2 regions of the Paraburkholderia sp. OAS925 genome follow, and region 1 is predicted to be linked to the other one. Evidence: riboswitches for the same ligand, from Rfam matches in the RefSeq annotation. Region 1 holds a riboswitch; the other holds the start of a gene.
What was found. Region 1 has a riboswitch for cobalamin ahead of ABIE53_RS06040 (TonB-dependent receptor domain-containing protein). Riboswitches for the same ligand answer to the same signal wherever they lie in the genome.

Region 1 (8,876 bases):
GCTCGCGCGTTTGCGCGTACGCGTCGAACCACGCACGCACTCGAACGACGAATTGCGCGACGCTTTCGCCGCCATGCGCTCGCGCGTGTTCAAAGTTCGAAGCCCAGTCGTCGAGCAATTCGCGATCGATCGAGTCCCAGCGGCGCTCTTCCCACGCGCCAAAATTCATTTCCTTCAGCCGGTCGTCGTGGCTCAGCACGCAGCCGAAATCGTTGGCCATTTCGACGGCGAGCGCCGAGCAGCGCGTCAACGGACTCGACATCACGACGCGCGGCGCGGGCACCTGCAAACCGGCAAGCCTGAGCGCAAGCGCGGCCGACGACACATCAGCCGCCTCGGCGAGCGCCACATCGCTGTGGCCGTAGCACACGCCCGCGTCGAGCGCGACTGCGGGGTGACGGATCAGAACGAGGTCCATGCGAGCCCCACCAGATAGATGCTCAGTTCAAAGATCTGCTGCGCGAAGCCGAGGCAATCGCCGGTATAGCCGCCGATGCGCCGCACGAAGTAGCGGCCCATCGCAAAGCGCAGCACTAGCAGCACGGCAAGCGTCGCGCCGGCAAAGCGCCAATCGGGCATGAGCAGTCCGTGCGGACCATCGGGCCACAGCAGCCACGGCAATCCGAACACCGCCGCGCACAGCAGCGCCATGCCACTCAGGCGTTGCGCGACCGGTTTTGCCTTGCCCTCCGCGCGCACGTAGTCGAGCGTCGCCAGATAGCTGATCGCGCATGCGCGGCTTGCCGCATGGGCCGCGATCATCAGACTGGCGGCGCGCATCGGCGGCAACGCGGCGAGCGTCTGCCACTTGAGCGCGAGCGCGATCACCAGCGCGATTGCGCCAAATGCGCCGATGCGCGAGTCATGCATGATGCGCAAAACATCGTCGCGCGCATAGGCGCCACCGAACGCATCGACGCAATCGGCGAGACCGTCCTCGTGAAATGCGCCGGTAACCAGCAACGTCGACGCCATCGACAGCAACACCGCGACGCCCGCCGGAAACACACGCAGCGCAGCGAGATAGACGAGCGCGCCGACGCCGCCGATCAGCGCGCCGACGAGCGGAAAGTAACGCGCCGCCGCATTCAGATAATGCGGTTCATAGCCGACCCATCGCGGCACGGGCACGCGCGTGAAATAGCCGAGCGCGGTGAAGAAGTAGCGCAATTCCGCCAGCGGGTTCATGGGTGCGTCGTCGCGTGCATGGGTTTGAAAAGCATGCCGAGGATCGCTCAGGCTTCGCGATTCGCGACGCCGGCCGATTCGAAGCTCGCCATCTCGTTGATGAACGCGCAGGCCGCGCGCAGCAGCGGCACGGCGAGCGCGGCACCCGTGCCTTCGCCGCAGCCGCATGTCGAGCGCGAGCAAGGGCGTGGCGCCGAAATGATCGAGCATACGCCGGTGCCCCGCTTCGTTCGACGCATGGGCGAACACGCAGTACTCGCGCACGTTCGGCGCAATGGCGTTTGCAACCAGCAGCGCCGAACTCGCAATGAAGCCGTCGACCAGAATCGTCATGCGCGCCTGCGCTGCCGCCAGATAGGCGCCCGCCATCATCGCGATTTCGAAGCCGCCGAAGGTGGCGAGCACATCGAGCGGATTGTGCCGATTGTGCCGATCGTGCGGATCATGCGAGGCACCGTGATGCGCGAGCGCCGCGGCCAGCACGTTGCGCTTTTTCGCGAGCCCCGCGTCGTCGAGACCGGTGCCGCGGCCCACGCACTCGTCGATCGGCACGCCGCACAAACGGCTCATCAGACACGCCGCCGCCGACGTGTTCGCAATGCCCATTTCGCCAAAGCCGATCACATTGCTGCCGAGCGCCGCGTGATGCCGCACGCGCGCGGCGCCGGCCTGCATTGCGGCGAGCGCCTGGTCACGCGTCATCGCCGGTTCGTGCGCGAAGTTGCGCGTGCCCGCTGCAATCGGAATGTCGATGAGGCCGTCTGTGTGCTGCAGCGGTGTTGCAATGCCGGCGTTCACGACTTCGAGTTCGACGGCGGCCACGCGGCTCAACGCATTGACCGCCGCGCCGCCCGCGAGAAAATTCGCGACCATCTGCGCGGTCACCGCTTGCGGATAAGGGCTGACGCCTTCGGCGGCAATGCCATGATCGCCGGCGAAGACGATCAACGCGGGTCGCTGTACGTTGGGACGCGTGCTGCGCTGGATCAAACCCATCTGACGCGCGAGCGTTTCAAGCTGGCCGAGACTGCCGGGCGGCTTCGTCTTCGTATCGATGATGTGCTGAAGCTCGGCGCGCAACGTCTCATCGAGCGGTTCAACTTCGGACAATGCGGACAAGCCTGGCGTGGAAGTCATGAGTTCGTGAAGATAGATGATGTTGTGGTCTGGCTACCGGCTTGCCGATGTGTCATGAACCGAAGACGATTCATGACGTGAACGCGGCGCGGGAATCAGTGCTTCGTGCTCGCCATCGCGGATCAGTATCAGCGGATAGCCGAATACGCGGCTCGTCAACGCGGGCGTCAGTACATCGTGGGCGGGACCCGCATAGGCAGCGCCCGCGCCGTCCAGAAGCAGCGCGTGCGTCGCAAACCGGCGCGCGAGATTCAGGTCGTGACAGGAAAACAGAACCGTGCGTCCCGGCTCGCGTGTCCATTCGCTTAGCGCTTCCAGGCACTCTATCTGATGATGCAAGTCCAGATGCGACAGCGGTTCATCGAGCAGCAACAGCGGCGCTTGCTGGCACAGCACCCCGGCGAGCGAGACACGCTGACGTTCGCCGCCTGAGAGCGACAGCACGTCGCGCGCGGCGAATTCGGTGAGGCCGAGCACATCGAGCGCGGCGTGCGCCGCCTCGCGATCGGCCTCGCGCTCCCAGCCCCAGCCGGTCAGATGCGGAAAGCGGTTGAGCATGACGATGTCGAGCACGCTTGCGCTGAAAGCGTCGGGCGCGCTTTGCGGCATCAACGCGCGACGTTGCGCAAGCTGTTGACCCTGCCAGTGCGCAAGCGGCACGCCGTCGAGTTCGACCTGTCCCGCCGACGGTTGCTTCAAGCCGGCTAACGTCGATAGAAGCGTCGTCTTGCCCGCGCCGTTCGGTCCAGCCACGCACCAGATCTCGCCGGGATAGAACGTATGCGTGAAGGCGTCGAGCAAGGTGCGTGCGCCCGCACGCAACGTCACGCGTTGCGCGCTGAGCGCGGGCTGAGCCTGGTTGGAGGTGTGATGGGAGGCGTGCATCATCGGCGGGCGCGCAGCAGCATCCACAGAAACACCGGCACGCCGATGATCGACGTAATCACGCCGACCGGCAATTGCGCCGGCGCGATCACGAGGCGTGCGATCAGGTCCGCGCCCATCACCGCGACGCCGCCGCCGAGCGCCGCGGCGGGCAGCAGCATGCGCTGGTCGTTGCCGAACGCGAGCCGCAGCACATGCGGCACGACGAGCCCGACGAAGCCGATGGTGCCCGCCGTCGTCACCGCTGCGGCCGCCGCGAGCGAGGCCGCGAGATAGACGCGCAAGCGCAGCGGCATCACCGCCACGCCGAGCGCTTCTGCGACGGCGTCGCCTCGCAAAAGCACGTTCAGACGCGGCGCAACCGGCACGATGACAACTACAACGACCACGAGCGCCGCAAGCGCCGTCCACGGCATCGCATTGCCGTTGAGGTCGCCGGTGAGCCAGAACAGCATGCCGCGCAGACGATTGTCGGGCGCGAGGTTCAGCAGCAACGTGATCAACGCGCCCCAACCCGCCGCGATGACCGCGCCGGTCAACAGCAAACGCGGCGACGTGTCCTGCGGCTCGCCGCGCCACAACTCGCGGCGCGCGAGACCGAGCACGAGCAGAATCGACACGAATGCGCCTGCGAACGCGGACGCATCGACGAGCCACCACGCGCTGCCGGCGATCATCGCGATCAGCGCGAAGCTCGCGGCCCCGCCCGATACGCCCAACACGTAGGGCTCCGCGAGCGGATTGCGCAACAGCACTTGCAAGAGCGCACCGGCCATTGCGAGCAATGCGCCGCACGCGAAACCGGCCAATGCGCGCGGCAAGCGCAGCGTGCGCACGATTTCGCCGGCGAGATCGTCGGAGGCGCTGGCAGAGCCGGACGCGGACGCCGACGCATGCAGCGGCGACAGCGCCTCGATCAAGCGCGCGGGCGCGAGCGAGACGCTGCCCAACGCGAGCGACGCCATCAGCACGACCAGCGCGGCGAGCGCGAGCACGAGCCAGATCGCGGCGGCGCGCTTCGCGGTCATCGCGTGCAATGCGGCGGGCAGGGAACCTGGATGACGGCTCATCGGCGCGCTCTCAACATGGCGCGCGCATCACTGCTGCTGCCAGCCGAGCGTGACATACGCACCGCGCCCCGGCGAGTTATACGAGTAGGCCGTTTCATAGTCCTTGTTCAACAGATTCTGGATTTGCGCGGCCACGTACCAGGCTTTCGTGATGTTGTAGCGCGCGGACAGATTCACGATGCCGTAGCCGCCGAGCTTGCCGCTGCTGTCCTCGCGCGGGCCGCTCACGATCCACTCGCCGCCCACGCGCCACCCCGCGATGCTGCGGTTCACCGTCAAGGACGCGAAGCGCCGCGCGCGCCGCACGAGGTCCACGTCGTTGTCGAGATCGACGGGATTTTGCAGCGTGACCGATGCGCGCACATCGGTCTTGCCCACATGTCCGCTCCACGATCCCTCGAGCCCCTGCACTTTTGCATGCCCCACGTTCTCCGCCAGATAGATGCCCGGCGTGACCTGCTGATAGTCGATCAGATTCGAATAACGCGTCTGGAAAGCACTCAAACGCATCACGCCCAACGCATTCGACGCGTACTGCAGCGCCGCTTCGAGCGAATGGCTGCGCTCGGGCTGAATCGACGGATTGCCGCTTAGCGGATAGTACAGATCGTCGAAGCTCGGCGCGCGAAACGAATCCGAATAGCTTGCGCTCAGCTTCCAATGCGGCGTGATGTCGAACCCATAGCCGAGATAGTAACTGTTCGCTCCGCCGAAATCGGAGTACTGGTCGCGCCGCACGTTGGCCTGGATTTGGTTGCGTCCGAAGCGCGCCGTGTAGCCCGCGAAGACGGAATCGACATGCCGCGTGGGCGCGGCGAACGTATCGGAGTCGAGGCTCTGATCGAGATGCTCGTAGCCCACGCGCAGTTTTTGCTGCGCGGCCAGCGCGAAATCGTTCTGCCACGTGTATTGCCGGTTGTCGGTATCGAAGCGTCCGTTGTAGAGGCCGTTGGTCTTCGATACGCTGCGGTCGTCGCCTTCGGACACGATGAAGTGCGTGGTCCACCAGTCGGTCAGCTTGCCGTTGGCGAACGCGGACACCTGCCGCACTTTCGTGTAGAGGTTGTTCAGATCGGTCGGCGCGCCGTACGCGTTGTCGTAGCTGTTGTTGCCGTTCGACTGCAGATAGCGGACGCCCGCGTCCCATTGGTCGTTGAACTTGTGGCGCAGCGACGCCGAAATGCTCTCGTTCAGATAGCCGTTCGCGTTCGGATTCGCGTTGGGCGCCTCGCTTGGATTCAGCGCTGAAAAGCCGTCGTCTTTCGAGCGCGCGAGCGAAATGCTGAAGGTCGTGCGGCCGTCTTTATCCAATGCGCCGTTCGCGCCCACCTGCTGCGTCTGCGTGTGATAGCTGCCGTAGCCCACAGAGAAATTGAAACGCGGCGGATGCGCGCCGCCGTCTTTCGTGAACACCTGTACCACGCCGCCGATCGCGCCCGAGCCGTATAACGCGGACACGTTGCCGTTCACGACCTCGACGTGATCGATCTGATCGAGCGGAATCTGCGCGATTTGCGCGGTGCCGAGACTCACGGAATCGACGCGCACGCCGTCGATGAGAATCAGCGATTGCGTCGACGACGCGCCGCGCAAATAAAGGCTCGCCGTCGAACCGGGCCCGCCTGTACGCGAGATTTGCGCGCCGGGCGCGAGTTGCAGCAGGCCGGGCAGATCCGTTGCGGTGGTGTCGGCCAGGTCCTGCTGATCGAATAGCGACGTCTGCGGGATCGTATCGGCAAGCGCTTGCGGTCCGCGCTCGGCGGTCACCACGACGGGCGATAAAACAGTGGACGATGCAGTGGACGAAGCGGTGGACGAAGCGTCGGCGTTTGCAGGCGCGGCGGCCTGCGCATGCGCGAGATGGGGCAGCCCGGCAAAAGCGAGCAGCACCGCGCGGGCGATGGGGGACAGCATGAAGTGAGATTTCCCGTGGATGGCGTGCGCGGCCCGCTTCCCCGCAGGCCGTCGCGTAACGAGGCGCGTGCGCTTTTGACAATTCGCGCCGCGCGCCCCTCCCTCTGGCCGGTATCCGGGCTAACGACTTTCGATCCCGCCTTCCCACGCGTGACGCGCAGTGGCACACTCGCGAGTTGAACCGGAACACGCGATGGGGATCGAACTGCAAAAGCGCGAACTGCTGTTCGAAATACGATTCGTACCGCAGCACTGAACTGCGATGAACTGCAGCGAATGCGACGAACTGCAATGCACGCGAAATGCGGTCGCTTACCGTTGCGGGGGCAGCGCAGGTTGGCGCGTTCGGGTAGAACGGCGCGGCCTGCTTCCCGTTTAACTGCGCGCACAATGAAATGCGCGCGGGCACCAGAGTGCGGCCAGTGTATGAGCGCCCTCTGAGTCAGTCAAGAACGCGGGCCGCGAGAGCGATTCATTCGGACAGGGTCGAGCTATTGTCCGACGCGATCTCCGGCACGCGCGTAGTTTCTCTTCTTCAGTCGAAAAAAGGCTGCAAAAAGCGGGGTTGTTACGTCTCGAAACGAGACAAATGTCGGAACGTGCGACATTCCGCGCTAAAATGCGATGTCTTTAGAGGACGCAGCACATGCTCACCGAACTCGAAACACTTTCACAGAATATCGGCAAGCTGATCGCGATCAGCCAGCGCCACAATGAAGCGCGCCTCGCGCTCGAAGAGCAACTCGCGCAGTCGCGCGCCGAAGCCGAAGCTACGCGCACGGAACTTGCGCTGCTGCGCGAGGAACGCGACGCACTGCAAGCGGAGCGCGACGCGCTGTCGGCCAAGATCGACGACGCGCAGGTGCGTCTGAACGCGATCCTCGAAAAATTGCCGCGTGCGCGTGCGCACAACGAGCCGGACAACCAGCTCGATCTGCTCGAGCCCGCTCCGCACGAGGTCGAAACAGAGAGCGACGCCACTCGCCACGGAGAAAATGCATGACGACCAAGCAGATCGAAGTATCGATTCTCGGCGTGCCCTATCGCCTCGCCTGCTCGCCGGAAACGGAAGGCGCGCTGCTTGAAGCAGTCGCGCGAGTCGACGCCGAAATGTCGAAGATCCGCAATAACAGCAACGTGCGCGGCACGGATCGCATTGCAGTCATGGCTGCGCTGTCGCTGGCATCCGAACTGCTTAAGCTGCAAACAAGCGTGCGTCACGGAGAAGCATTTCCCGCTGAAGAAATCCGGCGTACAATGCATCAAATGAACGAGCAACTGGGTACTGTCATCGAGCAGTACAGCGTGCAGTAAGTTGCAAGTAGCATGTTGAGAGCAGTGCGGCCGGTGCTGATACCGGCTGCGGATTCAAACGGAAAGTAAGCAGGCAAGGTTCGTGAAGCATGCACGAACTGCGCGAGGCGAACAGGTCCCCAACGTTTGAGTCAATCGTTTCAGTGTCATCGGTTTTGCTTCATCGGTTTAGCTTCCCTGCCTGGTTCGCCAAGGTCATATATTCCTTGAACCAATGCCATGTGCACGGTTGCGGAAATTTGTAGCACGGGCGTGCGCGTCACTCTGTCTGATGTACCCGAAGTGCTGCTAACTGCGACCAATTCTGAACCCCCGGTTCAGGATGCCGGCCTAGCGGCTAAGGCGGGGACCTTATTTGGAACGGCATCGGACTTGCGTCCGGTGCCGTTTTTGTTTGGGCGCCGTGCTTCTTCAAACCCCTAACGTTCAATTCGATTCATGCGCTACTGGCTAATGAAGTCCGAACCGGACGAAGCAAGCATCGACCATCTCGCCAACGCCGCGCACCGCACGCTGCCGTGGACGGGCGTGCGCAACTATCAGGCTCGCAACTTCATGCGCGATGGCATGCAGATCGGCGACGGCGTGCTGTTCTATCACTCGAGCTGCCCCGAGCCGGGCATCGCGGGGCTTGCTGAAGTTGCGTCCACGGCCTATCCGGACCCCACGCAGTTCGATAGCAAGAGCCCGTATTACGACCCGAAGTCGTCGCAGGAAACGCCGCGCTGGCTGCTCGTCGACGTCGTGTTCAAGAAGAAGATTCCGTTGATTCCGCTCGCGGCCTTGCGCGAGCATGAAGAACTGAAGGACATGCGCGTGCTCGCGAGAGGCAACCGTCTGTCGATCACGCCAGTGACCGAAGCGGAGTGGCGCTTCATCACGACGCGGCTCGTTTGACGTCGCGCGGCCCACGTTGCCGCAACGCTGCAGCAACGTTGAAGCAAAGTTAAATTAGGGAACCAAGCTCAGGTTACGAGCGCCTAACGGACTCGCAAACGGCTTCGGCAAGCGTCGTGCCGTTGCGTCGCGCTCGCCTCGTCGCGCGCAACCCTGTTCAAGCATGGAGTCCAATAATGACGAAACACACCGCACGTGCACTCGCTTTCGCGCTGGTCTGCGCGGCGCCCGCTGCACTCGCGCTCACGCCCGCCGTTGCGCGCGCGCAGAGCGTCGTGCCCTATCAACCGGCCGGCGTGCTGTCGCTGAATGCACAAGCGAGCGCGGACGTACCGCAAGACGTGGTCGACATCACGCTCTTTTACGAGCAGGAAGCGAGCGATCCGTCGGCGCTCACGTCAACGCTGAATCAGCGTGCCGATTCCGCGTTGCAAAAAGCAAAGGGTGTGAGCGGCGTGACCGCGCGCACCG
Region 2 (8,876 bases), on a different contig from region 1:
GACATGCACGATTGCGTCGATGCCGAACTGATGACGCAGCCAGAAATAGAACGCCAGGTACGCATGCGGCGGCACCAGCTCGGCGTCGTGATAGCTCGCGTAATCGCCCTGGTCACGTGAACGCGACGGCTGAATGCCGACGAACACATGACCGCAGCGCCAGCCCGAAATCATGAAACGGCCGCGCCGCACGGTCGGGTCCTGGTCCGGCGAGCCCCAACGCGCGTTCAGCGCATCGCGCGTCTGAGCAGGCAGCGCATTGAAATGCGCGAGGTAGTCGCCAAGCGCAAAGCTTTGCAAAGCGGGCCGCAGATCGCGCACGACGGGATCGTTCGTCACGCCTTCGGTCAGCTTCTTCAGCAGCGCGTCGCCGTTTTCTGGCACGTCGGCCACGCGATAACCTTCGTCGCGCAGCATCGACAGAATGCCGACCACCGACGCCGGCGTGTCGAGCCCGACGCCATTGCCGATGCGTCCCTCGCTCATCGGATAGTTCGCGAGAATCAGCGCGAGCTTCTTCTCGGCGTTGTCGAGCGAACGCAGCCGGCACCAGCGGCGGCTCAGTTCAGCGAGAAAACGCACGCGCTCGAGATCCGGCTGATAGCGGACCACGTCGACTTCCGTATGCGGACAACGATAGGCGAGTCCCTTGAAACTGATCGCGCGCGTGATGATGCGGCCGTCCACTTCCGGCAGCGCGATATGCATCGCGATGTCGCGCGAATTGAGACCCTGGTTGTCCTTCACCCAGTCGTCGCGATTGCCGCCGCTCAGGATCACTTGCAGCACCGGCGCATCGCCTGCGAGCGCGAGCGGCTCTGGATCGTCGATCGCAGACGCGGCGAACGCAGTGGTGTTGAGCACGAGTGCGGCGTCATGTTGCGCGCACAACGACTGCACGACTTCGCGGCTCATCGCATCTTTTAGCGACGTGATCGCGATCGGCAGCGGGTTCATGCCTTCTGATTCGAGCGCGTCGATCAGCGCATCGAACACCGCGGTATTGGCCGCCTGAAGATGCGCCTTGTAGAACAGAATCGCGGCAACGGGCGCGGCATGCCGCCAGCGCGCCTGCCAGTCGGCGATAGTCGGCGTATCGCATGCGGGATGGTAGAGCGACGCGGCAGGCAACGCGCGCGGCGGCGCCGGTTCGCGTCCCCATCCTAAAGCGCGATGCGCGATGCAGCGCAGGAACGCCTCGGCGTTTTGCGGCCCGCCTTCGCGCAGATAGCGCCACAGTTGATGGCATAGATCCGCATCGGCGGTACTACGTGCGAGCAGGTTCGGATCTTCCTGGAGATCGCCGGAAAACATCGCGAGCGTCTGCTGTTTGCGCTCCGCAAGCGCGACCACCTGCTCGATGCCGTATGGCCAGTACGCCTCGCCGCCAAGATGATCGACCACGACGACGCGCGCATGTTGCAACACGTCTTCGACGTAAAAGTCCACGGAGGCAGGCTGCCGCAGATACGTGACATTCGCGAGGCGCACGCTCGGAAAGCCGTCGCCGAGACGGGGAAACACGCTCGCGAGCAACGACAGCGTCGTATCCGCGGAACTCAGAATGACGATGTCCGCGGGCCGCTGATCAATGCGGATCACGCCTTGCGTATCGTCGACGAAACCGCCCGGCGTGGTGCGCAGCAGATGCATGTGTCTATACCTGCTTACGTCTGTTGCGCGGCGACAGCGGCTGCGACGCCGAGCGCGGCGTCGAACGCGCGTTGCAGCGCAGCCTGGTCGAGGTCTTCACCGATCAGCACGAAGCGGCTTTCGGCGCCTTCGCCTAGTTCTTCCAGTTCACCTTGCTGCCAGCGTCGATCGAAATAACTATCGAAGCGCCGGCCCACGCCTTGAACGACGAGCCGCATCGGCGCGCCCGGCAACGCCGCGAAACCCTTCACGCGATAAATCGTGTTGTTTTCCACGAGTCCTTGCAGCGCGGCGATCACCGCTTCACGCGACTGTGCCTTTGCATTCACGACCACCGAATCGAACTCATCGTGATGATGATTGGCGTCGTCGGCCGAACCGTGGTGATCGTGGCGCAAGTGAATCGTTTCCTCCGACGCCGCTTCAAGCCCGAACAACGCATGCAGATCGAGCTCGCCTTTATGCGCGCGCACGATCTTCACCTGCGGCGGAATTTCGGCGCGAATCACGGCTTCGACCGCGTTCTGGCCTGCTTCGTCGAGCAGATCGGTCTTGTTCAGAATCACCAGATCCGCAGCCGACAACTGATCCTCGAACAATTCGTGCAGCGGCGACTCATGGTCGAGATTCGGATCGGCCTTGCGTTGCGCGTCGACGGCAAGCGGGTTTTCGGCGAATTGGCCGCTTGCCGCAGCGGGTCCATCGACGAGGGTAATCACCGCATCCACCGTGAAACTGTTCTTGATCTGCGGCCAGTTGAACGCCTGCACGAGCGGCTTCGGCAACGCGAGCCCCGACGTTTCGATCAGCACATGGTCGATCTGCTCGCGGCGCTCGACGAGCTTTTCCATCACCGGAAAGAACTCTTCCTGGACCGTGCAGCACAGGCAACCGTTCGCCAGTTCATACAATTGGCCTTCGGTCTCGACGCCGTTTTCATCGCAACCAATGCCGCAACCTTTGAGGATTTCGCCGTCTATGCCGAGCTCGCCGAACTCGTTGACGATCACCGCAATGCGCTTGCCGCCCGCATTCCGAAGAATGTGCCGCAGCAACGTGGTCTTGCCGCTGCCGAGAAAGCCCGTGACGATGGTGACGGGAATCTTGCGCATCTGAACTTGCATGGTGAGTCCATCCGTGAGAGTTGCATCTGCTGGCCGGCCGAATCACACGCTTTCGCGCATGACGTCGCATCGCAAAACGCGGGAACGCACGACGGCCTTGCCGCTACACCAGGGAAACGCAGAATACGGGTATGAGGTCATGAGCGCAGCGCCGCTTCCCCGCGGCGTTCGCCCTTCGTGTTCCGGCCGGTATCCGGGCTGGCGAAAGCGCCGCTTCCCCTTCCCGGACGAGTGATTTCTCGCCCAGTGGTGATATGCCGACGCGGCCTTGCGCGTGGACATCGAAGCCGGCTCCGCGGCGCCATGCAAACCGCCATGACGTCGCTTTTCGCTTACCGTTGCGGGGGCAGCACAGGTTGACCCGATCCATGCGAGGCGGGCGCCCTGTTTCCCGTTTAACTGCATGCGCACGAGCGCGCACACGAGCACCAGAAGTGCGTGCGAGTGTAGGCCGCGCGCCTTGCGCCGTCAAGAAAACGCAAGCCCGGCGCGCTTATCGGACGGGCTTGCCGTGTGCTATCGTATGCGCGCGTCTGGTGCCCGCACATGCGCTCGCGTGTGCAGTTAAACGGGAAACAGGCAGCGCGCTTGCGCTCAACCTGTGCTGTCCCCGCAACGGTAAGCGACCGGCGGCGCGATTATTTTTTGCGCCGCACATGCGTTTTCAGTGCCACTGTCCAGCACATTCGAATGAATGTGGGCGGGAAGGCAAAGCGCGTGAGGCCGCCAGCCCGGATACCGGCCAGACGCGGAGGCGGCCGTGCGTTCTCAACGTCACGCCGCCGGCCGCCGGAATCCGCGAGGGACGGATGTGAAGGCGCTCAAGCACGACTTAGGGAAGCGGTCTGCAATCCGCGTTTGCTGTCGTGCGCGAATGCACAGTTTCGAATGACTTCAATCTCCATCACATTGCGTGTATGTCGACGCTGCGCGATTGCATGTGCGCCGACGCGGCGCATGCCGCGATGAAACGCGCATGGCTGATCGGCGCAGGCCCCGGCGACGTCGAACTGATGACGCTGAAGGCAACCCGCGCGCTCGCGCAAGCCGACGTGATACTCGTCGACGATCTGGTGAACCCCGACGTGCTGCAATTTGCGCGCGCCGATGCGTGCATCGTGTATGTCGGCAAGCGCGGCGGTCATCCGTCGACGCCGCAACACGGCATCGTCGAACAAATGCTCGCGCATCTGAACGAAGGGCGCAGCGTCGCGCGACTCAAAGGCGGCGATCCCTTCGTGTTCGGCAGAGGCGGCGAAGAGCAACAGGCACTGCATGCCGCGGGCGTCGATGTCGAAATCGTCAGCGGCATCACGGCCGGCATTGCGGCGCCGGCGGCCATCGGCATTCCGGTCACGCACCGCGATCATGCGCAAGGCGTCGTGTTCGTGACCGGCCACGGCGCGGGCACGAGCGAGCCGGATTGGGCCGCGCTCGCCGCCACGCGCATGACGCTCGTCATCTATATGGGCATGCGGCGGCTAAACGACATCGTCGGCGCGTTGCTGGCAGCGGGCATGTCGGCACAGACTCCGTGTGCCGCGATCGAATCCGCAACGCGCCCCGAGCAGCGGCATGCGCTCGCGACACTCGGTGATTTCGCCGATGCCGTCGCGCGCGCGGGACTCGGCTCGCCCGCAATCGTGGTGATCGGCGGCGTGGCGTCGCTGGCGAAGGATGTCCGATGAAAACGCTTAGCGTGGGCATCGGTTGCCGCTTGCAGACGTCGGCGGAAGAAATCGAAAACGCTGTGCGCGCAGCGCTCGGCTCGCATGCGTTCGAAGACATCGCGGCCGTCGCCTCGATCGAGACAAAAGCGCAAGAACCCGGCTTGCTCGCGTTCTGCGCGCGCCACGGGTTGCCGCTGCAATTCTTCACTCGTGCGCAGATCGCCGCGCTGCATGTCGCCGAGCCCTCGGCGGCCGCGCGCGAGCATCTCGGCGTCGACGGCGTCTGCGAACCTTGTGCGTTGCTTGGCGCGTCGATCCACGCTGCTGCTCAAACGCCCTATCTCGTCGCTCGCAAAACCGTCCACGCGGACGTCACCGTGGCGATTGCATCGACCGAACACGCGCTGCCGCGCAGCGCCACCTTCACTGACCAGGACCTTCCATGAAGACCGATCCCGAATCGCATCAACGCATGACCGAACGCCGGCGCGAAGGCCACGAAAAGAAGCAGGCCAACGCGACCGTCGAAAAGGGTCTGCTGATCGTCAACACCGGCACCGGCAAAGGCAAGACGACCGCTGCGTTCGGCATGGCCGTGCGCGTGCTCGGCCACGGCATGCGTCTTGGCGTCGTGCAGTTCATCAAGGGCGCGCTGCATACGTCGGAGCGCGACTTTCTCGGCGCCATCGCCAACTGCGATTTCGTCACGATGGGCGACGGCTACACCTGGAACACGCAGAACCGCGACGCCGACATCGCGACCGCGCGCAAGGGCTGGGACGAAGCGCGCCGGATGATCGAAAGCGGCGACTATCAGATGGTGATCCTCGACGAGCTGAACACCGTGCTCAAGTACGAGTACCTGCCGCTCGACGAAGTGCTGTCCGTGATCGCCGCGCGTCCAGAGATGCTTCATGTGGTCGTGACGGGCCGTCATGCGCCCGAGGCGCTGATCGAAGCCGCCGACCTCGTCACCGAAATGCGCATCGTCAAGCATCCGTATCGCGAGCAAGGCGTGAAAGCGCAGCGCGGCGTGGAGTTCTGAACGTGCCCGCCTGCCCCGCGCTCTTCATCAGCGCGCCCGCGTCGGGCCAGGGCAAGACCACGATCACCGCGGGTCTTGCGCGCTACCATCGGCGGCTCGGGCGGCGCGTGCGTGTCTTCAAGACCGGGCCCGACTTTCTCGATCCGATGATTCTGGCGCACGCGAGCGGCGCGCCGGTGTTGTCGCTCGATCTGTGGATGGTCGGTCAGGACGCGTGCCGCAATCTGCTTGCCGAGGCGGCGGCCGAAGCCGATCTGATCCTGATCGAAGGCGTGATGGGTCTGTTCGACGGCACACCGAGCAGCGCCGATCTCGCGAGCGCTTTCGGGGTGCCCGTGCTCGCCGTCATTTCTGCGAAGGCGATGGCGCAGACCTTCGGCGCGGTCGCGTTCGGGCTCGCGAATTTCAGGCCGCACGTGCCGTTTCATGGCGTGCTCGCTAACCGCGTCGGCTCGGCGCGTCACGCGCAGATGCTGCAAGAAGCGTTGCCACCGACGCTGCGCTGGTGCGGCCACCTCGCAGCAAGCGATGAAATCGAATTGCCCGACCGTCACCTCGGCTTGCATCAAGCGGCCGAAATCGACGACCTCGACGCGCGCCTCGAACGCGCCGCCGATGCGCTCGCCGATACGGCGTTAGCCGACCTGCCGCCCGCCGTCGAATTCGGCGCGCCCACGCCGCTGGCGCTGCCGCCGCTTCTGCAAGGCAAGGAGATCGCCATTGCGCGCGACGCAGCGTTCTCGTTCATCTATCCGGCCAACGTCACGCTGCTGGAAGCACTCGGCGCGCGCGTGCAATACTTCTCGCCGCTCGCCGACGAGCCGTTGCCCGCGGGCACGGACGCTGTGTATCTGCCCGGCGGCTACCCCGAACTGCACGCGGCGGCGCTCGCCGCCAACATGCGCAGCGCCGCTGCGGTCCGCGCGCATGTGGCAAACGGCAAACCGCTCGTCGCCGAATGCGGCGGCATGCTGTATCTGCTCGATCGACTCACCGACACGCAAGGCGTCAGCACGCCGATGCTCGGCCTGCTGCCCGGCCACGCGACGATGCAAACGCGTTTCACCGCGCTCGGCATGCAGCAGATCGACAGCCTGCATGGCGTGATGACCGGTCACACGTTTCACTACTCGAAGGTGAGCACCGCGTTAGTGCCGCTGCGCTCGGCCACGCGGCCTCAAGGCGATGCGCCCGGCGAGGCGCTATATCGCGCCGGCTCCATCGTCGCAACTTATATGCACGCTTACTGGCCCTCCAACCCGGCTTTCGCGGCCGCTCTCTTCAATGGCCAAGCCTTTTAACGACGCCGACCGCGATGCGGTCTATCGCGCGATCCACGAACGCCGCGACATGCGCCATTTCGTGCGCGATCCCGTCGATGCCGCCGTGTTGCAGCGTCTCCTCGACGCCGCGCATCACGCGCCGAGCGTCGGCTTCATGCAGCCGTGGCGGATCGCGCGCATCACCGATCCCGCGTTGCGCGCCGCGCTGCATGCAACCGTCGAAAGCGAACGGCTTGCCACCGCCGACGCGCTCGGCAAACGCCGCGAAGAGTTCATGAAGCTGAAAGTGGAAGGCATGCTGGAATGCGGCGAGCTGCTCGTGATGGCGCTGATGGACGGCCGCGAGCGGCACGTTTTCGGCCGACGCACGTTGCCGGAGATGGATCTCGCGTCAGTCGCGTGCGCGATCCAGAACATGTGGCTCGCCGCGCGCGCGGAAGGCCTCGGCATGGGCTGGGTGTCGCTCTTCGACGTCGATGCGGTACGCCGGCTTCTGCATATGCCCGAAGGCGCGCGGCCGGTCGCGATACTGTGTCTTGGGCACGTCGACCGGTTCTATAGCGAGCCGATGCTGCAGACCGAGCGTTGGGCGGATCGCATGCCGCTCGCCGATTGTGTGTTCGAAAACCGCTGGCCTGAGAACCTCTAAGCGCAGCAGCGGCGTTACTTTTCAAGCGGCTCGACGGACACGACATCCGGCACGCCGCGCGCTTTATCCATGCGCAATTTGACGCGCCAGTCGGCCGGTGCGTCGAAGGGAAATTGAGCCAGCGCGCTTTTGATCAGCGACGGCGTCGCGCGCAGCGGATCGGCGTCGCGATCCGTGCTGGCCGCGCTCACTTTGTAGATCTCGCGTCCGCTCGCGCGCTCGAAAAAACGCAGCGTCAGCGTATGCCTATACGCACGTGCCCCGAACAGCGAGAACGGTGCGCCGCTCTGCGGACCGCAATCGCCGGCCGTGCAGTCGCTGCGATCCACGCCGATTTCGGCGGGACGCGTTTCGTATCCGACTGACAGCACGTAGTGCGCGGGACGGTCAGCGGTATCGGCAAAGCCCTGCTTCGCCAGCTCGTCTCGCAGTTGGGTTTCGATCTGCGCGTGGTCGCTCTGCGCACCCTGCGCGCCCTGCGTCGGCATGCGCGCGAAGCTATAGGTCCGCTCGCCTGGCAGTGCAGTTGCAGGCGTGGCGGTATGCACGTCGGCGTGCATGCCGGTGCAGCCGGCGAGAGTCGCCGCCGTGAGCAGCGCGCCGATAAGGATCGCATTCAGCCCTTTCACCGCTTTCACCGCTTTCACCGTTCTCTCCTCGCTTCGATAGGTTGCGTGCTCACACGCCATGAAGAGGCCTCGTGGGCAACTCCGATTGTTCGTCGTCCAGTGCCGGCAGGCGGATCGTTACCGCCGTGCCGCGGCCAGGCGCGCTCACGACCTCGACATCGCCGCCGTGGCGGGTGACGACTGTCTTCACGAAGGCCATGCCGAGCCCCGCGCCGCCCACGTCGGGCCGCTCGGTTTCATGGAATCGCCTGAAGCGCTCGAACAAGCCGGCCTGCTGTTCCTCTGGAATGCCATAACCCTCGTCGCGGATCGTGCACGACACGCCGGCAGACTTCACATACGACAGCTCGCAGGCGATGCGCGTATCCGATGGACTATATTTGACCGCGTTGTTGAGGATGTTGACGAGCGCGCGCGTCATCAGCGAACGGTCCGCGCAGATCCAGTGGCCGTCGTTGTCGTTCTCGTCGCGGCCGCTGCGGCCTGTCGCGCTGTCCGTTCCCGTATCGAGCGCGATGCGCTTCGCGTGCGCCTGCGGCCAGACTTCGTCGCTCGCGTCGATCATCAGCTCGGCGAGATTCACCGGCTCCAGCATGTAGGTTTGCGATTCGGCGCGCGCGAGCTGCACGAAGTCATCGGCGAGCGTCAGCGCGCGTTGCGCATAACGTTCGATGCGCTCGAGCACGCCGCGCGCGAGCGCCGGCGTCTCGCGTGCGCGCTCCATTTCGACGAGCGCGAGAATCGACGCCTGCGGCGAACGCATGTCGTGCGACAGCAGCCGCAGCGCGTCTTCGCGTTGACGCTCGGCTGCGTGCAGCGCCGA

Region 2: another riboswitch for cobalamin. It lies ahead of cobW (cobalamin biosynthesis protein CobW); the one in region 1 lies ahead of ABIE53_RS06040 (TonB-dependent receptor domain-containing protein).

The regions. Positions count from the first base shown of each region.
Region 1 covers NZ_JBEUNO010000001.1:1,386,973-1,395,848, reverse strand. Annotated here, with positions in the region: gene cobC (alpha-ribazole phosphatase) at 1-418, opposite strand, end outside; gene ABIE53_RS06060 (adenosylcobinamide-GDP ribazoletransferase) at 403-1,188, opposite strand; partial or broken gene cobT (nicotinate-nucleotide--dimethylbenzimidazole phosphoribosyltransferase) at 1,236-2,325, opposite strand; gene ABIE53_RS06050 (ABC transporter ATP-binding protein) at 2,359-3,213, opposite strand; gene ABIE53_RS06045 (FecCD family ABC transporter permease) at 3,210-4,280, opposite strand; gene ABIE53_RS06040 (TonB-dependent receptor domain-containing protein) at 4,308-6,194, opposite strand; cobalamin riboswitch at 6,284-6,622, opposite strand; gene ABIE53_RS06035 (hypothetical protein) at 6,841-7,197, shown strand; gene ABIE53_RS06030 (cell division protein ZapA) at 7,194-7,508, shown strand; RNA gene ssrS (6S RNA) at 7,680-7,861, shown strand; gene ABIE53_RS06020 (EVE domain-containing protein) at 7,947-8,405, shown strand; gene ABIE53_RS06015 (SIMPL domain-containing protein) at 8,582-8,876, shown strand, end outside.
Region 2 covers NZ_JBEUNO010000002.1:2,539,079-2,547,954, forward strand. Annotated here, with positions in the region: gene cobN (cobaltochelatase subunit CobN) at 1-1,653, opposite strand, end outside; gene cobW (cobalamin biosynthesis protein CobW) at 1,668-2,777, opposite strand; cobalamin riboswitch at 2,945-3,225, opposite strand; cobalamin riboswitch at 3,295-3,538, shown strand; gene cobA (uroporphyrinogen-III C-methyltransferase) at 3,743-4,465, shown strand; gene ABIE53_RS30095 (cobalamin biosynthesis protein) at 4,462-4,893, shown strand; gene cobO (cob(I)yrinic acid a,c-diamide adenosyltransferase) at 4,890-5,492, shown strand; gene ABIE53_RS30105 (cobyrinic acid a,c-diamide synthase CobB) at 5,495-6,793, shown strand; gene bluB (5,6-dimethylbenzimidazole synthase) at 6,777-7,424, shown strand; gene ABIE53_RS30115 (DUF4136 domain-containing protein) at 7,439-8,113, opposite strand; partial or broken gene ABIE53_RS30120 (CHASE2 domain-containing protein) at 8,103-8,876, opposite strand, start outside.